Regions from separate parts of the Ruegeria sp. BB5 genome, predicted to be linked through region 2. Evidence: riboswitches for the same ligand, from Rfam matches in the RefSeq annotation. Region 2 holds a riboswitch; each other region holds the start of a gene.
What was found. Region 2 has a riboswitch for cobalamin ahead of ACR0DL_RS07650 (DUF1636 family protein). Riboswitches for the same ligand answer to the same signal wherever they lie in the genome.

Region 1 (6,114 bases), on a different contig from region 2:
GACCCACATTGCATCTTCGATTTCCACCGGATCAATGGTGATCTCGCGCGACAACGCCTCACCCGCGCAACCAAACATCAGCGAGGCCGGGAATGGCCAGGGTTGGCTGGATAGATAGCTGACCGGGCCAACCGGCACGCCTGCCTCTTCCATCACCTCACGTCGAACCGCTGCCTCAAGCGTTTCTCCGGGTTCGACAAATCCAGCCAGCAGGGAATACATCCCTTCGGGCCAGCCCGGTGATCGCCCCATCAAAACCGAATCCCCATGGGTGATCAGCATAATGACCACCGGATCGGTGCGCGGAAAATGCTGCCCGCCGCATTCGGCGCAACTGCGCTGCCATCCAGCTTGGGATACTTCGCTGGGTGCGCCACAACGGGCACAGAACCGATGCGTTTCGTGCCAGCCAATAACGGCCTTGGCGGCCGCAGCCAATTCCGCATCGCGGGCAGACAGTCGGGTCATGATCCGGCGCAACTCAGCAAAGACATGGCCTGTTGGCAGGTCCGGGTGCTGCTGTTCCGACGGGTCGATAAAGGCACCGACCTGCGACATGTCCAGCCCCTCGGGGGACCAGCCCGAGATATCCAGCGCAAAAACCGGATCACCGTCTGAAAGTCCCAGAAATACAGGTTCTTCAATACTACCGCCCGGGCCGTTTTGTACCAGTCCGTGGGTCATGGGAATCAACCCCAGGCGGTCCAGTGCTTCCCCCTGAACCAGCGGCTTACCACGCCACAGCAACAGGCAGGTCGCTTGCGGATGCGCGCGCACCTGCGCCAAATGGTCTGCATTCCCTCGAATATGCGCCGCGCGATCAAGGCCCGAGCTGCCAAATGTCACCAGTTCCGCGTGTTTCATAGGATTTCCCTTGGGTCGTCGGCACAGGGCTGCCACGGCTGCCCTTTTGTTGCAATGCCAATGTTGCAATGCCAATTCGCACCACCCGAAAACTTGAAGTCGTCAATTGACTAAAAACACGCTATGCAAGTTGCATTTATTATACTTTTTGGAGAAAATGATTAACATATAACCGCCAGAAGTAGAAATTTGACACATCCCCTTCTCCCGTCCCGCGCACCACTGAAGATACGGGTTCTGGCAACATCCGATCTGCATATGAATCTATGCGGCTTCGATTATTATTCGGACACCCCCGACCCCTCAATCGGCTTTACCCGCACCGCCAGCCTGATCCGCGCAGCCAGGTCCGAGGCCGAAGCGCAGGGTGCTCTGGTGGTTCTGTGCGACAACGGAGATTCACTGCAAGGCACGCCACTGGGGGAATGGGCGGTTCAATCCGAAAATGCACCGCACATCCTGATGCAAGCATTTTCCGAGCTGGGTTATGACGCAATCGGGCTCGGAAATCATGATTTCGACTTTGGACTGGAAACGCTGGGCCGTGTGATTGCAGATGCTGCGTGCCCGGTGGTTTGCAGCAATGCACACCGACAAGACGCCCCCTCCTGCTGGCAAGATCATGCGATTTTGAATCGAGAAAAAAAATTTGATGATCAACATGTTGCGCTGAAAATTGGTGCGTTCTCAGTCCTGCCACCGCAGACAGCCAAATGGGAAGCACACCTGCTACAAGGCAAGGTCGTCATCGAAGATATCCTGACCTGCGCCGCACAAAAAGTGACGAATCTGAAAGCGCAGGGTTGCGATTTGATCCTTGCGTTGGCGCATACAGGGATAGGGTCGGCCGAACCGGAAACGGGTTTGGAAAATGCCGTCATCCCGCTGGCCGGTATCGAAGGAATTGATGCGCTGATTGCCGGGCATTCACATCTGACACTGCCCGGAAACGCACATGACGGGATTGAGCACGTCGATGCAAATCGGGGTCTGGTTCACGGAAAGCCGGTGGTCATGCCCGGTGCGTCCGGGTCATTTCTGGGGGTGATCGACCTGACATTGGACAGGGCGGGAAATGGCCATTGGACCGTTCAGGATCATCGCGTCAGTCTGCGGTCGATATGCCCAACCAAACCCGACGGCTCACCCAAGCCTATCCAGGAAGACCCTGTTTTGGCGCGCCTTTTCGCCCGGGGCCATTCGGAAACCCGGCGGCGCACGGCGCAACCCGTTGGCCAGACCGATCAGCATTTGCACAGCTATTTCAGTTTTTGCGCCCCGGACAGAGGTTTGGTTCTGACCGCCGCGGCCCAGGCAGCAGCCCTGCGGCCCTATCTGCTGGACACGTCATTTGCGGATTTTCCTGTTCTGTCCGCGACCGCGCCTTCAAAGTTCGGGGGGCGTGCCGGCCCCCGGTTTTTCACCGACGTCCCGCCCGGCCAGATATGCCTGCGCCATGTCAACGACATGTATGCGTTTCCCAATGAGCTGCAGGCGGTAGTTGTCACCGGAGAGCAGATCAGCGACTGGCTTGAGATGTCTGCAGGCGTGTTCAACCAGATTACGCCGGGACATCAGACCACATTGGTCGACATCAACAGGGCGGGGCATAATTTTGATATTATACAGGGGCTTACTTATCAATTTGATCTCTCTCAACCGGCTCGGTTCGACGCTGGCGGTCACTTGATCGACCCCGTCAACCGGCGCATTCGCAACATTCGCTTTGACGGCCAACCGATGGCCGCCGATCAACGGTTCGTCGTCGCACTGAACAATTACCGTGCCAATGGCGGGGGTCACTTTCCCTTTGTTGATCAGGCCGAGCCCATCGCGCTGCCGAACCTGCCTGTTCAGCGCGTCTTGCAGGACTATCTGTCCGGCGCACTGCCGCAAGATCCCTTGCAATATGCGTCCTATCCTTTTGGCTTTGCCTCGATGCAGGGCGCGACTGCGCTATTAAGAACCGGTCCGAAGGCACAAACTCACATTGCCGAGCTTGAAGAATATGACCCCCACGTCGTCGGAGAAGACGATGAGGGCTTTTTGCTGATCCGTTTGACGCTCTGACGGGTTGTGTTTCCTGCGCCCGTTGCCTATATCAGACCCCGAGAGGTTGGCGCGGGCGAGCGCCTCGCCAACCTGGTCAGGTCCGGAAGGAAGCAGCCACAACGAGCCCCGCTTGGGTCGATGTCCAACCTCTCACTTAAACTCCCGACATTGAATTGTTGCGAACAGGCCTAGGCAATCAACCGTGGCCAGACAGCCGAATTGCGCCGGGCAAAGGCACCGATATGGCCAACCTCGGACAGTCCGAACTCGGCCGGAGACAACAAATGGCGGCGTGCGTTGGGCCCGTACAGATCAGCCAGCCGCCAGACCGCGTTCTTTGGCACCAGATCGTCATCCTCAAAGCTGAACAGATCCACTGGTGTGTCTGACTGTGCCCAGCGGGCCTCGGGCAAGGACACGCCGATTTCGGGCAGGTAGTTGCGCGGCGCAGTACACCAGCGGCGCCACTGCCAATAGACACTGGCAGGCAGGTTCGATCCGAATCCCAGTGCCTTGCCCGGCAGGTAACCCAGCGCTTTTACGGCCAGGGGCGCGTGTCCGTACCAAAACAGCAAAGCCAACGCCCGATAAGGCCAGGGATGGTCCGACACAGTCACCGGCCCGGCGCAGACGCAGATCATGCGGTCGATCTGATCAATATCGGGCTGAATCGGCCCCAGCATACCGCCGACGGAATGGCCGATGCTCCAGTGCTGCGCGTCGGGGTATCGCCTGCGCATCTCGGCCCGAGCCGCAGGCATGTCGATCAGCGCCCAATCCGCCATCGTGGCCTGAGCTGACTTCAATGGCCTGCTCTGCGAATGACCGAAATCGCTGTAATCATAGGTCAGACAGGCAATGCCATGTTCCGCAGCCAACCAGCGTGCGAAGTGCTGATAATAGTCGCGCGGCACTCCGGTGGCGCTGTGGATCACCACTGCGATCCCAGGTTCGGCCACCGGCAGGTACAGCCGAGCCGACAGTTGGGTCGAACCAGAAGGAAACTGAAAATCCTCGGTTAAAACAGCTTGTGCGGTATCCAGCATGGCGCCCTCAATCTGAACCGATTAGTTCACCACCCCAAACGGCATCTTTTGCCACCCTAAGTCAATCCTGTTTCCGCATGACCACGCGTCCACTTTGCCCCACCAAAAGGCGGCTTGACTCAGGTCACCCCTACCCGCTAGCGATTGGGTGATGGTTCTCGTCCCCGGTCCCCGGGGCGGGATGAAAAGGGAACACGGTGCGGTTCTGCCCGGAATACCGGAACGAACCAAGGCCGCGACTGCCCCCGCAACTGTAAGCGGTGAGCAATGCCGAAACACCACTGGCCGCAAGGCTGGGAAGGTCGGCAACGCAACGACCCGCAAGTCAGGAGACCTGCCATCGAACAAGAAACCGAAACTCGGGCGGGGTGTCCGGGCAGGTCGTCAGCACGCTGTCACACCTGATCCATGCCCCCGTTCCACGCGCGGAGGGCGCAATATGATCTGGAAGACAAAGACGAACCAGTATTCCGCAACCGTTTGCCAACGCACCGGAAAAACCTGTCCGGCGCTGGCACAGATGGCGCGCGCGATCGTGCAGGCGATGGACGCGGCCGTTCCTGCGACGACGTTTGATTTTGAGTTCGACGGCAGCACTGAGCTGGCCTATTGCACGCAAGGATGCAGCGCACGGTTTCGCGCTCAAAAAGACCTGATCCGGGTCTTTTGTGGAACAAGCGAGGATGCGCCCCTCGAGTCGCTGGATGCTTACGCAGATATGATGTTCGGCCCGGATGTGACCATGCGCCCCGCAGGCATGCTAACCACCCCCCCCTGCGCCATGCTTGAGGTCACAGCGATCCCGCCCAACCCGGTGGCACAGGCAGAGCGGCAGGTGGCGCTCTGATCTAGCCGCGCGTCCGCCCAAGGGCTGCCCATTCCATCTGGCCGTCGGTCTCGACGGCGCAGGACCGCACCGCCCGCAAACGGGCCAACGCTGTCTCGGGGTCTTCGCCATGCTCGACCATAAGGCGCAGCACGATCATCCCGGACCGGCCACAGCCGCCCCGGCAATGCACCAGCACCCGCCCCCCGCAGGACAGGATATCAGTCGCCGCAGGGCTGACACTGCCCCACGCCGCGTCAACCTCAGGAGGCGGCGTACCGAAATCCGCAACCGGCAGATGCACCCATGCGATATTGAGTGCGTGCAGGTCTTCGCCAAGCCCACTTGCGCCCTCTTGCAGTATTTCGACCTCGGTGGTCATCGAGATCACAAGATCCGGCTGCCAGTCGCGGATCATTCCCAAGTCCCGCGTATACCCGCCACCGCGCCCCGGAAGGGGCGACAAGGCAACGGTGCCGTTTCCAATCTGAACTGAATGAAGTGCGAACTGGCTCACTACGGACCCTCCCTGATACTCGCTTCTAAGGCGTGCAAATTGTGCTGCAAACCGAAATTCACCCAAGCCTGCTGTGGACGCGGGCGGCGGGGGTCTCTACGCTGCATCGGAACCCGAATCCGACAGAGCAGATATGAACGACACGCCCAGCCCCGCCTATCAGGTTCTTGCCCGCAAATACCGCCCGGAAACTTTTGCCGATCTCGTCGGTCAGGATGCCATGGTGCGCACGCTGAAAAACGCGTTCGAGGCCGACCGCATCGCGCAGGCCTTCATCATGACCGGCATTCGCGGTACCGGCAAAACCACCACGGCCCGGATCATCGCCAAGGGCATGAACTGCATCGGCCCCGATGGCGAGGGTAAGCCGACCACGGAACCCTGCGGCCAATGCGAGCATTGCGTGGCCATTATGGAAGGCCGCCACGTCGATGTGATGGAGATGGACGCCGCCAGCCGCACCGGTGTGAACGATATTCGCGAGATCATCGACAGCGTCCGCTATCGCGCCGCCAGTGCGCGCTACAAAATCTATATCATCGACGAGGTCCACATGCTGTCGACCAGCGCGTTCAACGCGCTGCTCAAGACGCTTGAAGAACCGCCCGAGCATGTGAAGTTCATCTTCGCCACCACCGAGATTCGTAAAGTGCCAGTGACGGTTCTGTCGCGCTGCCAACGGTTCGACCTGCGTCGGATCGAACCCGAGGACATGATCAGCCTGCTCGGCAAGATTGCGGCGGCGGAAAACGCTCAGATCGCGGATGACGCGCTGGCGCTGATCACCCGTGCAGCCGAGGGTTCGGCGC
Region 2 (6,114 bases):
CAGCGCGGGCATGAACCACGCGGCTGATTTCTTCGGACAGGGTACGAGCACGGGGAGTGTCGGGGTTGGTATTGTCGAGGTGGTACAATTGCGCGCTGCCGCCGGTGACGGTCTTGGCAGCGGCAAACCCGGCCTCGTGCGTGGCATAGTCGTTGGCCAGCAGCAGGTCGGTCTCGGTCAGGTCCTGCAGGTGGACAAAGCTGTCGGCATTGGCGACGCGTTCGGTGATGCCGGTGACATCCTGCGCGATATGGTCGCCCTCCAATGCAAAAGAGCTTGCCTGCAGCCATGCTTCACCCGCCTGCGCGCGGGCTTCATCGGTATAGATTTCAGACAGTTGCGTCATATTCACGCCATAGCTGCCGGGCGCGGGGCCAAAGACTCGCGCGGCAGGGGTTTGCCCGGCATAGGGGTTCCAATCCGGGGCTTCATCACGGTCAGACAAGGCACGGACGGCCTGACCGAACAGTGCCGAAAGCGTCGGGAACACGTCGCGGAACAGGCCCGATACGCGCAGGGTCACATCTAGGCGAGGGCGGCTGAGATCGGTGATCGGCAGCACTTCGATGCCTGACACTCGCTCGGACCCCTTGTCCCAGACTGGCTTGACGCCCAACAGGTGCAGCGCCATGGCGAATTCTTCGCCTGCCGTGCGCATGGTGGCCGAGCCCCATAAGTCGACGATCAGGCCCTTGGGATAATCACCTTCCTCTTGCAAATGCCGCCGCACCAGCTCTTCGGCCAGCTTCACTCCTTGGGTATAGGCGGCGCGGGTAGGAACCGAACGCGGATCGGTGGTATAGAGGTTCCGACCGGTAGGCAGCACATCCGACCGCCCACGATAGGGTGAACCGGACGGTCCGGCCTCGATCCGTTTTCCCGCCAGCACGTCAAGCAGAGCCCTGCGTTCCGCACGGGCGGAAGGAGCGGGGTCGAAATTACCGGTGACCTCAGGCGTGCGACCAAAGATGTGCAACCCGTCACCGAACTGGCTTTCCTTGATATCACAGACAAACCTGTCGATGCGGGTGATTGCCTCGGCGGTGCAGGTGGCCTGATCCAGACCCAGATCGCTTTCCAACCCGATGGCCTGCGCCTCATCGCGGATATCTTCTTGCAGGCGGTCCCGGCGCTTGGGGTCCAGCCCGTCGGCGTTCGAAAACTCGTCCAGCAGGGATTCCAGCCGCACCATCCGGTCGGGCGTGCCGCTTTCCTTCATCGGGGGGGGGATATGACCCAGCGTGACCGCCCCAATCCGGCGCTTGGCCTGCGCGGCCTCGCCGGGGTCATTGACGATGAAGGGGTAGATCACCGGCAGATCGCGGATCAGCGCCTCGGGCCAGCAATTCGCCGACAGGGCGACCGATTTGCCGGGCAGCCATTCCAGCGTGCCATGCGCGCCGATATGGATCAGCGCATCCGCACCCAACCCTCTGCGCAGCCACAGATAAAAGGCCACATAGCCGTGGCGTGGGGTGCGTGAGAGGTCGTGGTAATCATCCTCGCGCAACTCGGGCGTGCCGCGTTCGGGTTGCAGCGCGATCAGGGCCTTGCCACGACGCAAAGCGGTGAAATTGAAAGCGCCGTCTGCTAATGCTGGATCATCCTCGGGCCGTCCCCAAACGGTTTCGAGGTCCCTGCGCAATTCATCCGGCAGATCGGCCAGCGCCGCCAGATAATCCGCAAGCGGCCACGATACCCTTGCATCCATAAGGGTTTCGGTAATGGGTTGGGCGGGGGCGGTGTCGTACCCTTCGTCCTGCAGATCGGCCAACATCGCCTCGGCAGAGGCCAGCGCGTCCAGCCCCACAGCATGGGCCATCTGCCAGGCCTTACCAGGGTAAGTGGACAGCACCAGCACTGGGGTTTGATCGGCCTTGGGCTTGTCATGCAAAGCCAGCCACCCGGTCACCCGGTCGATGATGGCTTCGATCCGTTCATCTTCGGCCCGGTGGGCAAATCGCGAGTATTCCAGATGTGGGTCGCGTTTCCCGGGTTCTTTGAATGAGGCGATGCCCGCCGAAATCCGCCCGTCCACCTCGGGCAACACCACATGCATGGCAAGGTCGGCGGGCGAGAGGCCACGTTCCGCCTCGGCCCAGGCCTTGCGGCGTGCAGTTGACAAAGCGACCTGAAACACAGGGACATTGGCCGCGTCCAGCGGAGATGTGCCAGACGCGCCCTTGCCCGAGAATGAAGTGGCGTTGATGATGGCCGACGGCTGCATTGCTACGATATTTCCGCGCAACCATTCGGCGGCGGTTGGGGCTTTCAACGACGGCGCGAACAGGCCCACAGCCTCGAACCCGCGCGCGCGTAGGTTACGGATCAGGGCCGCGACCGGGGCGGTGTCCGCCGAGGTCAGGTAAGCGCGGTAGAAACTCACGAGAATGCGTTTTGCATCGCCCGTGAACGCCTTTTCCACTGGGATCACGCCACGATCCGGGCACCAGGCGCCGCATTCGGGGATGGTTTTGGCCCCCATCACAGGGCCTGCATAAAGCCCCGCCGCCAGCGCCATCTGTGCCAGCGCGGCCTGCGCTGCAACTTCGCCGCCGGTATCGCACAGATGCGCCAGCCGCCGCAGGGTTGAAACGGGTAGGGTGGAAAAGTCGTCCAACCGCGTATCTTCGCGCCCATCCGCTGGCAGGACAGCCAGCGCGATGCCCTTGTCCTGCGCCAGCGCCAGAACCTGCTGCAGGCCATAGGACCAATAAGGCACGCCGCCGATCAGGCGGATCAGGATGCCTCTCGCACCTTCCAGAGTTTGTTCGACGTAGGTGTCGACGGACAGAGGGTGTTTCAACGCCGTCAGATTGGCCAACCGCATCGTGGGCATCCGCCCCTCAGCCCCGCCACCGCGATGCCAGCCTGCCGCGAAAGCTCCGAGGTCGCTGTCCGAAAAGGACAGCACCACCAGATCCGCCGGGCTTTGGCCCAGATCGGTCGGGGTCTCGGTTTCCTCGAGCCCGTGGCTTTCGCGGAAGACGACGTGCATGGCTTACTCGGCGGCCTCGGTCACACCCACGAGGATCTCGCGGATCGCGGCCTCTTTGATGTCGTCATGTTCGGCAATCACCACCAGACGCGAGCGGCGCTCTTCGCCGGGTTCCCATGGGCGGTCGTACTGATGTCGCACGCGTGCGCCAACCGCCTGGACCAACAAGCGCATCGGTTTGCCTTGGACAGCGGCGTAACCTTTGACCCGCAGGATGTTCAGCTCATTTGCCAAGCGTTCGATATTAGCAACCAGTGCTGCCGGATCGGTCTGTTCCGGCAACTCGACGATAATGCTTTCGAAATCGTCATGTTCATGATCGTGGTGGCCATCGTGGTGCGACGGGCGTGCATCCATGTCATCCTCGGCGGCAGCCTCAAGCCCCAGTACGACGCGCACGTCCACAGCGCCTTCGGCAACTTCGACGACGGGCAGGGGGCGCGGAGCCTCGGCTGCGATCACTTCTTTGGCCTTTGCCACGCCTTCCGGACCAGCCAGATCGGGCTTGGTAAGCAGGATGATGTCGGCGCAGGAAATTTGATCCTCGAAAACCTCGGACAGGGGTGTTTCGTGGTCGATCGAGTCATCGGCCAGGCGCTGGGCGTCCACAGCCTCGACATTCGGGGCGAAGCGACCGGCGGCGACAGCCTCGGCATCGGCCAGAGCGATCACGCCATCCACGGTGATTTTCGAGCGGATATCGGGCCAGTCAAACGCTTTCAACAGCGGCTTTGGCAGAGCCAGACCGGACGTTTCGATCAGGATGTGATCAGGGCGCGGCTCCAGTGCCATCAGCGCCTCGATGGTCGGAATGAAATCATCGGCCACGGTGCAGCAGATGCAGCCATTGGCCAGTTCCATGATATTTTCCGCCGGGCAATCGGGAATGGCGCAGGATTTCAGAATGTCGCCATCCACACCCACATCGCCAAATTCATTGACGACAACGGCCAGACGCTTGCCCTGCGGGTTCTGCATTAGATGTTTGACCAGCGTGGTTTTGCCCGAACCCAGAAAGCCGGTGATCACAGTGACGGGGAGTTTTTCGAGGTTGCTCATTTCAGGGCTCCAATCGGGGGAATGCGGGCCGCACAGTTTTTGCGGAAATGTTCGGGACGTTCGCGCCATTTGACCAGACCGTCTTCGGCGGAGAGGTACTTGGTGACGCCTTCGACGATGGTGTCGACATGGTCGGTTTCGTTCAGGTTTTCGTACACAAAGGTCCAGCGGGTTGGTCCGCCGCGCAGCACTATGGAGCAACCCTGATCGCAATTTGACAGGCACTCGACCGGCTTCAGCACGATACCTTCGGGCAAATCGGCGTCTTCCAGTGCTTTGTGCAGCAGGGCACCTGGACGTTGCGCATCGTCTTCAATCGGCAGGCCACGCCGACAGGTCGTGCAGACCAGCAGCTCGACTGGTGCAGTCTCGGTCACGTCTCTCATCCCCCCAAATCCTCTTTGCAGGGGACGGGGTTTCATGCGGGCCACGTCTGCACATGGACCCGACACCGGATCACCCCGTCCGGTTTCAACTTCGGGCGCTGGCAGGTCTCCCGGCTTGCGGATGTCGGGGCGTTTGCCCCGGCAGATGTCCCGCCTTCCCGGCCTTGCGGGCCAGTGGCATTGGGCACCCTCTCCGGTCACGGTCGCGGGGGCGGCTGCGTTTGACGGTTGCCCGCTGACGCATTCCCTTTTCATCCATCCGAAGATGGACACCAACGCATGCGACATGCGGCACGGGCAGGGGGCTTGTCAAGCACGAGGCGCATGGTGAAATCGTTCAAACCGAAAAAGCGACCAGCCTGTGTCAATCCGCGGCATGCGCGGCCAGCCTCTCGCGCAGCCAAGCGCAAAACAACCCTGCCGCAGCGGTCGATTGCGCAGCGCCTTGTGTACTGATCAGGTAATGCGACTGGGCAAAGGGAATCGCAGGGCCCGCAATTGCAATCGGCGCGGCCTGCCGGATCGCATTCCTGGCGAACCGTTCCAGAACCGTTGCATAGCCCGCCCCGGCCATCACAAGTTGCAGTGCTGCGACCGAGGTGTCCACCGAATGTCGGGGCGGCTGGTCCGGAAGCGAGAGCCCGTTGGCCTGAAAGTACCGCGCCCAGTTGTCTTCGTATCCAAGGATATGAATCAGAGGGCCTTGCCGCAGTACGTTCAGGGTCGCGGGCGAGTCCCCGGCCCGGCATACCGGTACCAGCATTTCGTCTGTCAGCTTTTCGGACTGAACGCCGGGCCAATCGCCATAACCCAACCGGATTTCCACATCCACATCGCCGGGGGCCACGCTGTCATTCCAGATGTGCGAGACAAGGCGTACGGGGATCTCGGGGTGGCGAGCGGTAAAGTCGGGCAGTTCCGCCGCGACCCAATAGGTGGCTGTCGATATCGCCGCACGGATTGTCAGGGTCTGGCGAGAGGCAGGGCCGAACAGGCTGTTGGTGGACAGGGCGATGTCACCAAGCGCACGCCGCACAGTCAACGAATAAGACTGCCCCAGCTCAGTCAGTTCCAACCGCCGGGCATTCCGGGTGAACAGCTTTTGCCCAAGCTCGGCCTCAAGCGACCGGATATGCAATGAGACCGCCGTCTGCGTCAGGCCCAGCTCTTTTGCTGTGGTGGTAAAATTCAGATGCCGCGCGGCGGTTTCAAAGCTGCGCAACCATGTGGGGTTTGGAAGGCGGTCCATATATCACCAAATTATTTTGACCATAATTGGCATTATTAATCATTTTCGTTTCTAACAGACAACACTGATACTCGGCCCGAATACGACCGTCAGGAGGGAAACATGAAAGTCGGATTTATCGGTTTAGGAAATGTGGGCGGCAAACTGTCCGGCTCGCTTCTGCGCAACGGGATTGACCTGACGGTTCACGACCTTAACCCCGATTTGGTGGCCGAGTTTGTGGCCAAGGGGGCCGAAGCCGCGGAAAGCCCGGCGCAGATGATGCGGGACTGCGATGCCGTTATAACCTGCCTGCCGTCCCCGGCGGCCTCGGACGCAGTGATGCAAGATTTGCTGCCCGAGGTCGGGCCGGGCAAGATCTGGATGGAGATGTCGACCACCGACGAAGCCGAGGTTAAACGACTGGGCGCCATGGTGATCGA
Region 3 (6,114 bases), on a different contig from region 2:
GGCGAAGTCTCTGCTTGCCGATCCAAACCCACGGCAATTGCGCACAGGATTTTTTCTAACGTACTCGCGCTGCCATCATTCGGCGTCATCTGACTTTTCCTGCCCCAAATTAGCTGTTTGGTCGCGATCCCTTTTCAAACCCTTGGTTTCCGCTTTGAAGCTAAGTCTTATTGCGTCGTCAGCCGGGGTCAAATGTGAAAAAAGCACAGACTGCGACCTACGACACCGGCTGGGGCCTTCTGCAAAGTGCATTGGGGCAAGGTAAGCTTTTCCCAGCCCCAACATTTTGCACGTATCAGTCGTTTTGTGCTTTTTAGACGAATAGGTTAGCGTCAAAAGGCGACCTACACGCCAGATTTAACCCGCGTCCACATTCGCGTCACGAAACGCTGCATCTCAGCGTCCCAAGGCATCTTCATATAGAGGTTCTTCATCCCTTCTTCAGACGGATAGAGGCCCGGGTCATTCAAAATCGCTTCGTTCAGAAACTCTTGCGACGCAAGGTTTCCGTTTGCATACCAAACATAGTTTGAAATTGCGGCCGCGTTTTCTGGCTCCATCAGGAAGTTAATGAACTTATGGGCCAGTTCCGGATGAGGGGCATCCGCAGGGATCGCGATCTGGTCGAACCACATGCCCGAACCTTCTCGGAAAGCGCTATACTCAATTACAATCCCGTTTCCGGATTCGGCGGCCCGGCTTCGGGCTTGCAGGCCATCACCTGACCAGGCCATTGAAACGCACACTTCACCGGTCGCAAGGTCCGAGATATAGCCTGTCGAATTGAATTTCCTGACGTAAGGACGAACCGCGTTAAGAACCGGTTCAGCTTTGGCGATAACATCGAGATCGCGCGTATTCGGATCCTCTCCGATATAGGTCAGGGCAGCGGGGATAAGCTCGGAAGGAGCATCCAGAAAATTCACGCCACAATCGGACAGCTTGGACACGTACTCCGGGTTAAACAGCAGCTCCATCGAATCCAGTGGGATATCGCCACCAAGCGCCTCGCGAACTTTTTCGACATTCACAGCAATGCCCGTTGAACCCCACATATAGTTAACTGAGTAGCTATTCTCCGGATCGAAGGTCGCGGTTCGTTGTTCGATAGCATCCCACAGGTTAACCGAGTTGGGCAGTTGGGCTTTGTCCAGCGGTTGGAAGACACCGGCTTCTATCTGACGTTGCAAAAACGTGCCCGAGGGAAACACAACGTCATAACCAGACTTGCCTGCAAGCATTTTGGTTTCAAGCAAGTCATTGGAATCGAAGTTATCGTAGACGACTTCGACCCCCGTTTCGGTGGTGAATTTCTGCAGCAGAGACTCGTCGATATAGTCAGCCCAATTGTAAACATAGACCTTTTCCTCGGCGTACAGCGCGGTTGTGAAAAGCAAGGTCATCGACGCAGCCGTCAATATTGATTTCATTGTGTACTCCTAGGGCTTTGCAACATGTTCCCGGTGGGCTGTGAGAAACGCGGTCCACCCGTCTTATGGTCATGAGGCAGATCCAACAAGCCCGAAGTTAAAGCTGAGCCTTACCAAGGGACGTATCCCCACCCCAGTTGGTGCGCCCCTTAAACAACAGGAATGTTGCACCCATAGCGTCAAACGATGTGGTGAGAATGAAGAGAAACTTGCCGCGATACTTGATCAGGTATTACTTGCCTCTGACTTCGGAGATGGTTGTCTCGCCGAGACGGTCGACTAGGCTTTGCTCGATCTCCTTCATGATACTCGAAACGCGACGGTGCAACGCATGTTCCACTGAACATTTGGGGGCATGGTCTTCTCTGCCAGAGGCGATCAGACTTTCGTCCAACGCAAGATACACATCCGCCAGGGTTATGCTGTCTGGTTCGCGTGCCAGACTCCACCCTCCTGCGTGGCCTTTTTCCGAAGTTAACAGACCCGCGTCACGAAGCCGTCCCAAGACGCGGCGTACCACCACCGGGTTCGTCCCTGAATGCTCGGCGATATCCGCAGATGTACGCTTACGATTCGGATCTCCGGCCATGTGGCCGAGCGTGTGCAGGGCGAGGGATAGGCGGCTATTGCGCTTCATTTGTCGTTCTTCTCCAAGCAGATATCACACGTAACAATAACTGTTGCATTCGTCTAGTAACTGCGTAAGTTACGTGATTCTCAAGGCACCATTCGGAGCAACCCATGTCAGATACCCGACTTCCTGTCACCGTCCTTTCCGGCTTCTTAGGGGCGGGCAAGACCACCCTTTTGAACCGAGTCCTGAACAACCGCGAAGGGCGTCGGGTCGCGGTCATCGTCAACGATATGTCCGAGGTGAATATCGACGCCGATCTGGTACGGGCCGATACCGAACTCAGCCGGACGGATGAAACTCTGGTAGAAATGTCGAATGGCTGCATCTGTTGTACCCTTCGGGACGATCTTTTGGAGGAAGTCCGGCGCCTCGCTGCGGAAGGACGTTTTGACTACCTGCTTATTGAATCCACAGGCATTTCCGAACCATTGCCTGTGGCAGCAACTTTCGATTTCCGGGATGAAGCGGGCGACAGCTTGTCGGACGTGGCGCGGCTCGACACCATGGTAACGGTTGTCGATGCGGTGAACTTGCTGAACGATTTCTCGTCCCACGATTTCCTACGAGACCGAGGCGAAACGATGGGAGAAGAAGACGAGCGAACTCTGGTCCACTTGCTTACGGATCAAATAGAATTCTCTGATGTGGTGATCCTGAACAAGGTTGATGATGCGGGGTCAGAAAAAGTTGATGCGGCCCGCAAGATCATCCGCAGTCTGAATGCAGATGCCGAGATCATCGAGACCAACCATTCGGAAGTTGCCGCAGAAAAGATCCTGGACACCGGCTTGTTTGACTTCGTGCAAGCCTATGAACACCCGATGTGGGCAAAGGAACTGTACGGCTTTGCCGACCACGTGCCTGAGACTGAGGAATACGGGGTTGCGTCATACGTTTACCGGGCGCGACTTCCGTTCGTTCCCGAACGCATTTTGGACGTTCTCAACGGTGATCTGCCAGGGGTGATCCGGGCCAAAGGCCACTTTTGGGTTTCGACACGCCCCGACTGGGTGGCTGAATTTTCACTCGCCGGCGCATTGTCCAGCGTCAAACCACTCGGCACCTGGTGGGCATCAGTTCCCGAAGAGCGACGCCCCGCACATGACAGCGCCCGCGCCTATATGCAGGCCCACTGGCAAGAGCCGTGGGGCGACCGCCGTCAAGAGATCGTTTTCATCGGTGCCGGGATCGACTGGCAAAGTTTGAAGGCACGATTGGACAATTGCCTTATTCCAGCAGTTTCGGCGGCAGGGCCCGACAATTTGCCGGAACTGCCGGACCCCTTCCCGATTTGGCGCCGGGCAGAGGATGCAGCATGAACTTCGTTAGAAAGCCCGTGAAAGACAACGTCACCGGTGTGAGCTTCGCAGATGATCCGGCGGCACTCCGCACTTTTGCACAGCCAAACTGTGCCGCTTTGATTTGGCGCCGGCGAACCCCGCCGGATATGCAAAGCTGGCTTGACCAACTTGATCCCAAGTCTTTGCCAAGTGGGCGAGTCATTCTTCCACCAAGCGCCGTTAAGACGACCGTGGGGCAACTCTGCGATATCTCCGGTATGCCTAACGGGACTGAAAGAGCGTGGCTTCAGGATGATATCACTTCTCTGGCCGACATGTTCTGCGAGCTGATGAACGCCAACTTCCTGCGGCTGCGGCTGGATGTTGTCACCACCAATGCTTGCCGTAAATTTCATACCGATGCTGTCACCGCCCGGTTGGTCTGCACCTATCGTGGCACTGGAACACAATACGGCACCTCGACTGATGGAAACGATCCCGCGCTTGTGTTTACCGTTCAGACCGGCGCTCCGATCCTGCTACGGGGAACACTCTGGCCCGAGCGACCATCGTCAGGGATGGTGCATCGCTCGCCTCCAATCGAAGGTACCAGTGAATCCCGTCTCGTCTTGGTTTTGGACCCAGTGGAAAATCCGGAAACCGAAGCATGAGACGTAACCTCGGGCAATGCAGCTTGCGCCGCAAGCATCGATCAACCGATCCGATGGATGTGTTTGACGGCCTTCCAGCCCCGTTGCGACAGTGGTTGTCAGAAGCGGCATTGCCATGGTCACCGGTATCCGCGCGCCGCATCTGGTCAAAATCGCGGGCCAAGGGGCTTTCATCAGAAGAAACGCTCGTGTCACTCAGCCAGGCCGAAGCCCGAACGCTCGCGCGTGACCGGCAATCGACTGTTTTCAAATTAAATTCTCAAACATGAAGGAAAAAATGCCACCTCTAACACAGTATGCTGTCGCGACCCATGCGGCACTGGGTGTCGCACTTACAGCGAAAACGCATGCGGCAGACTTCGAAACCCTGAGCGTTTGAGTTCCGATCGAAAAGTTGTTGTTTCAAATCGTGATTGACATGGCCCCCAGTCTAAGACAAGCAAGGGCCAGATGGTTCCCGATGGTACGCCCAAGGGATGAAAAGGGAATACGGTGCGGTTCGCCACTTTGGCGCCAAATCCGTGACTGCCCCCGCAACTGTAAGCGGTGAGCGACGCCAAAATCCACTGGTCATTGGGCCGGGAAGGATGGCCAAGCATCGACCCGCAAGTCAGGAGACCTGCCATCACATGTTCAACCAACCCGGGGCGGGGCGTCCTGGAAGGAGGCTTTGATGGCACGTCTGAAACGTGTGTACATGATCGGCACCTTCTGTCCGCGCTTGGCTTTAAGCGGAGCGGACTATGCCGGAAACACCTGACCATTTCCTTCTGATCTGCTCGACCTGTACCGGCGCATTGCCTGTTGATGTCATGCGCAATGCGTTGACCGGCAGGTTGCCAACCGGGTTCGCAGTGCGCACCGTTACCTGCATGGCGGGCTGCGCGCGACCAACAGCCGTCGGATTTCAGGCTGTCGGCAAAGCACACTACCTGTTCGGCGATATTGAAACTGCCGAAGATTTCGACGCGCTGGCGGAATTCGCACATCAGTACCGCAACGTCGCAGACGGTTGGACCAACGCGACGGACCGGCCGCAACCACTATTTACAAAAACCCTTTCTCGTTTGCCTCGGATTCAATTGGGGGAGCCATCATGACGACCTCATCTTTTCTGGTTGCGCGTGATCTCGAATACTATGCGCTCAATGGTGACGTTCTTCTGCAAGGTGTCTCGTTTGAATTGGCCGAGGGCGCGATACTGGCAATTGCCGGTCCAAATGGGGCGGGAAAAACCACGCTTTTGAACCTTCTGTGCGGGGCGGCTGAGATTGTATTGGGCAATGTATTGGTCAAGGAACGCAGCCTGAAAAATATGCCCGCAATGGAACGCGCCCGCATGATCGCTGTTGTGGGCCAGCAAGAACAACCGGATGGCAGGCTGTTGTTGCGGGACTATGTTGCCATGGGCCAGATTCCGATCTGGGCCGACCGTTCGGCGGATGAACATGCCAGAGAACTTAACAGAATCCTTGAGCTGACCGACCTTGGCGCGCTGGCAGACAAGCGCATGGCGGTACTGTCCGGGGGCGAACGTCAACGCGCGCATATCGCCCGGGCACTGGCACAGAACCCATCGTTGTTGTTCCTGGATGAGCCAACCAACCATCTCGATCCAGATGCCAAGGGTCGGATGCTGTCTCTGATCGCCGAACTCGGCATCACGGTTGTGATGATTGTCCATGATCTTGTCATGATCCCGGAATTCGCCACCCACGTGGCCCTGATGAAATCAACGCGGCTGACGGGATTTGGCCCCGTGGCCGAAGTGCTGACCCCCCAGCGGGTCCGCGATACTTTTGGCGTTGAATACCTGTGTTTTCACCACGAAGGCCGCGTGATTCCAGCGCTGGATATCCGAAAATCCACAATCTCAACCTAAACCAAGGAACATTCCCCAATGAAACACATCTGGTCCGTGGCGCTGGTCACAGCCATGGCAGGCGGCGCGTCCGCCCACGAGGTCACCGTCGACAACTGCGGAGCGCCGCTGGTGTTCGAAGCCCAGCCCGAGCGTCTGGTTGTGCATGACATGAACATGACCGATATGGCCTTCGCGTTGGGCCTGCAGAACAAGATCGTCGGTCTGACCGGCATCA

Region 1: linked by a shared signal. The riboswitch ahead of ACR0DL_RS18290 (hypothetical protein) and the one ahead of ACR0DL_RS07650 (DUF1636 family protein) in region 2 are both predicted to bind cobalamin.
Region 3: linked by a shared signal. The riboswitch ahead of ACR0DL_RS17555 (DUF1636 family protein) and the one ahead of ACR0DL_RS07650 (DUF1636 family protein) in region 2 are both predicted to bind cobalamin.

The regions. Positions count from the first base shown of each region.
Region 1 covers NZ_JBQFUX010000010.1:47,765-53,878, forward strand. Annotated here, with positions in the region: gene nudC (NAD(+) diphosphatase) at 1-864, opposite strand, end outside; gene ACR0DL_RS18275 (bifunctional 2',3'-cyclic-nucleotide 2'-phosphodiesterase/3'-nucleotidase) at 1,054-2,934, shown strand; RNA gene ffs (signal recognition particle sRNA small type) at 2,974-3,072, shown strand; gene ACR0DL_RS18285 (alpha/beta hydrolase family protein) at 3,105-3,962, opposite strand; cobalamin riboswitch at 4,098-4,318, shown strand; gene ACR0DL_RS18290 (hypothetical protein) at 4,402-4,809, shown strand; gene ACR0DL_RS18295 (protein-tyrosine phosphatase family protein) at 4,811-5,305, opposite strand; gene ACR0DL_RS18300 (DNA polymerase III subunit gamma/tau) at 5,439-6,114, shown strand, end outside.
Region 2 covers NZ_JBQFUX010000001.1:1,532,094-1,538,207, reverse strand. Annotated here, with positions in the region: gene cobN (cobaltochelatase subunit CobN) at 1-2,998, opposite strand, end outside; gene cobW (cobalamin biosynthesis protein CobW) at 3,002-4,057, opposite strand; gene ACR0DL_RS07650 (DUF1636 family protein) at 4,054-4,443, opposite strand; cobalamin riboswitch at 4,527-4,735, opposite strand; gene ACR0DL_RS07645 (LysR substrate-binding domain-containing protein) at 4,808-5,692, opposite strand; gene ACR0DL_RS07640 (NAD(P)-dependent oxidoreductase) at 5,795-6,114, shown strand, end outside.
Region 3 covers NZ_JBQFUX010000009.1:64,783-70,896, forward strand. Annotated here, with positions in the region: gene ACR0DL_RS17530 (polyamine ABC transporter substrate-binding protein) at 345-1,430, opposite strand; gene ACR0DL_RS17535 (RrF2 family transcriptional regulator) at 1,663-2,067, opposite strand; gene ACR0DL_RS17540 (GTP-binding protein) at 2,172-3,383, shown strand; gene ACR0DL_RS17545 (DUF1826 domain-containing protein) at 3,380-4,015, shown strand; gene ACR0DL_RS17550 (DUF6525 family protein) at 4,012-4,284, shown strand; cobalamin riboswitch at 4,450-4,656, shown strand; gene ACR0DL_RS17555 (DUF1636 family protein) at 4,759-5,115, shown strand; gene ACR0DL_RS17560 (ABC transporter ATP-binding protein) at 5,112-5,897, shown strand; gene ACR0DL_RS17565 (ABC transporter substrate-binding protein) at 5,916-6,114, shown strand, end outside.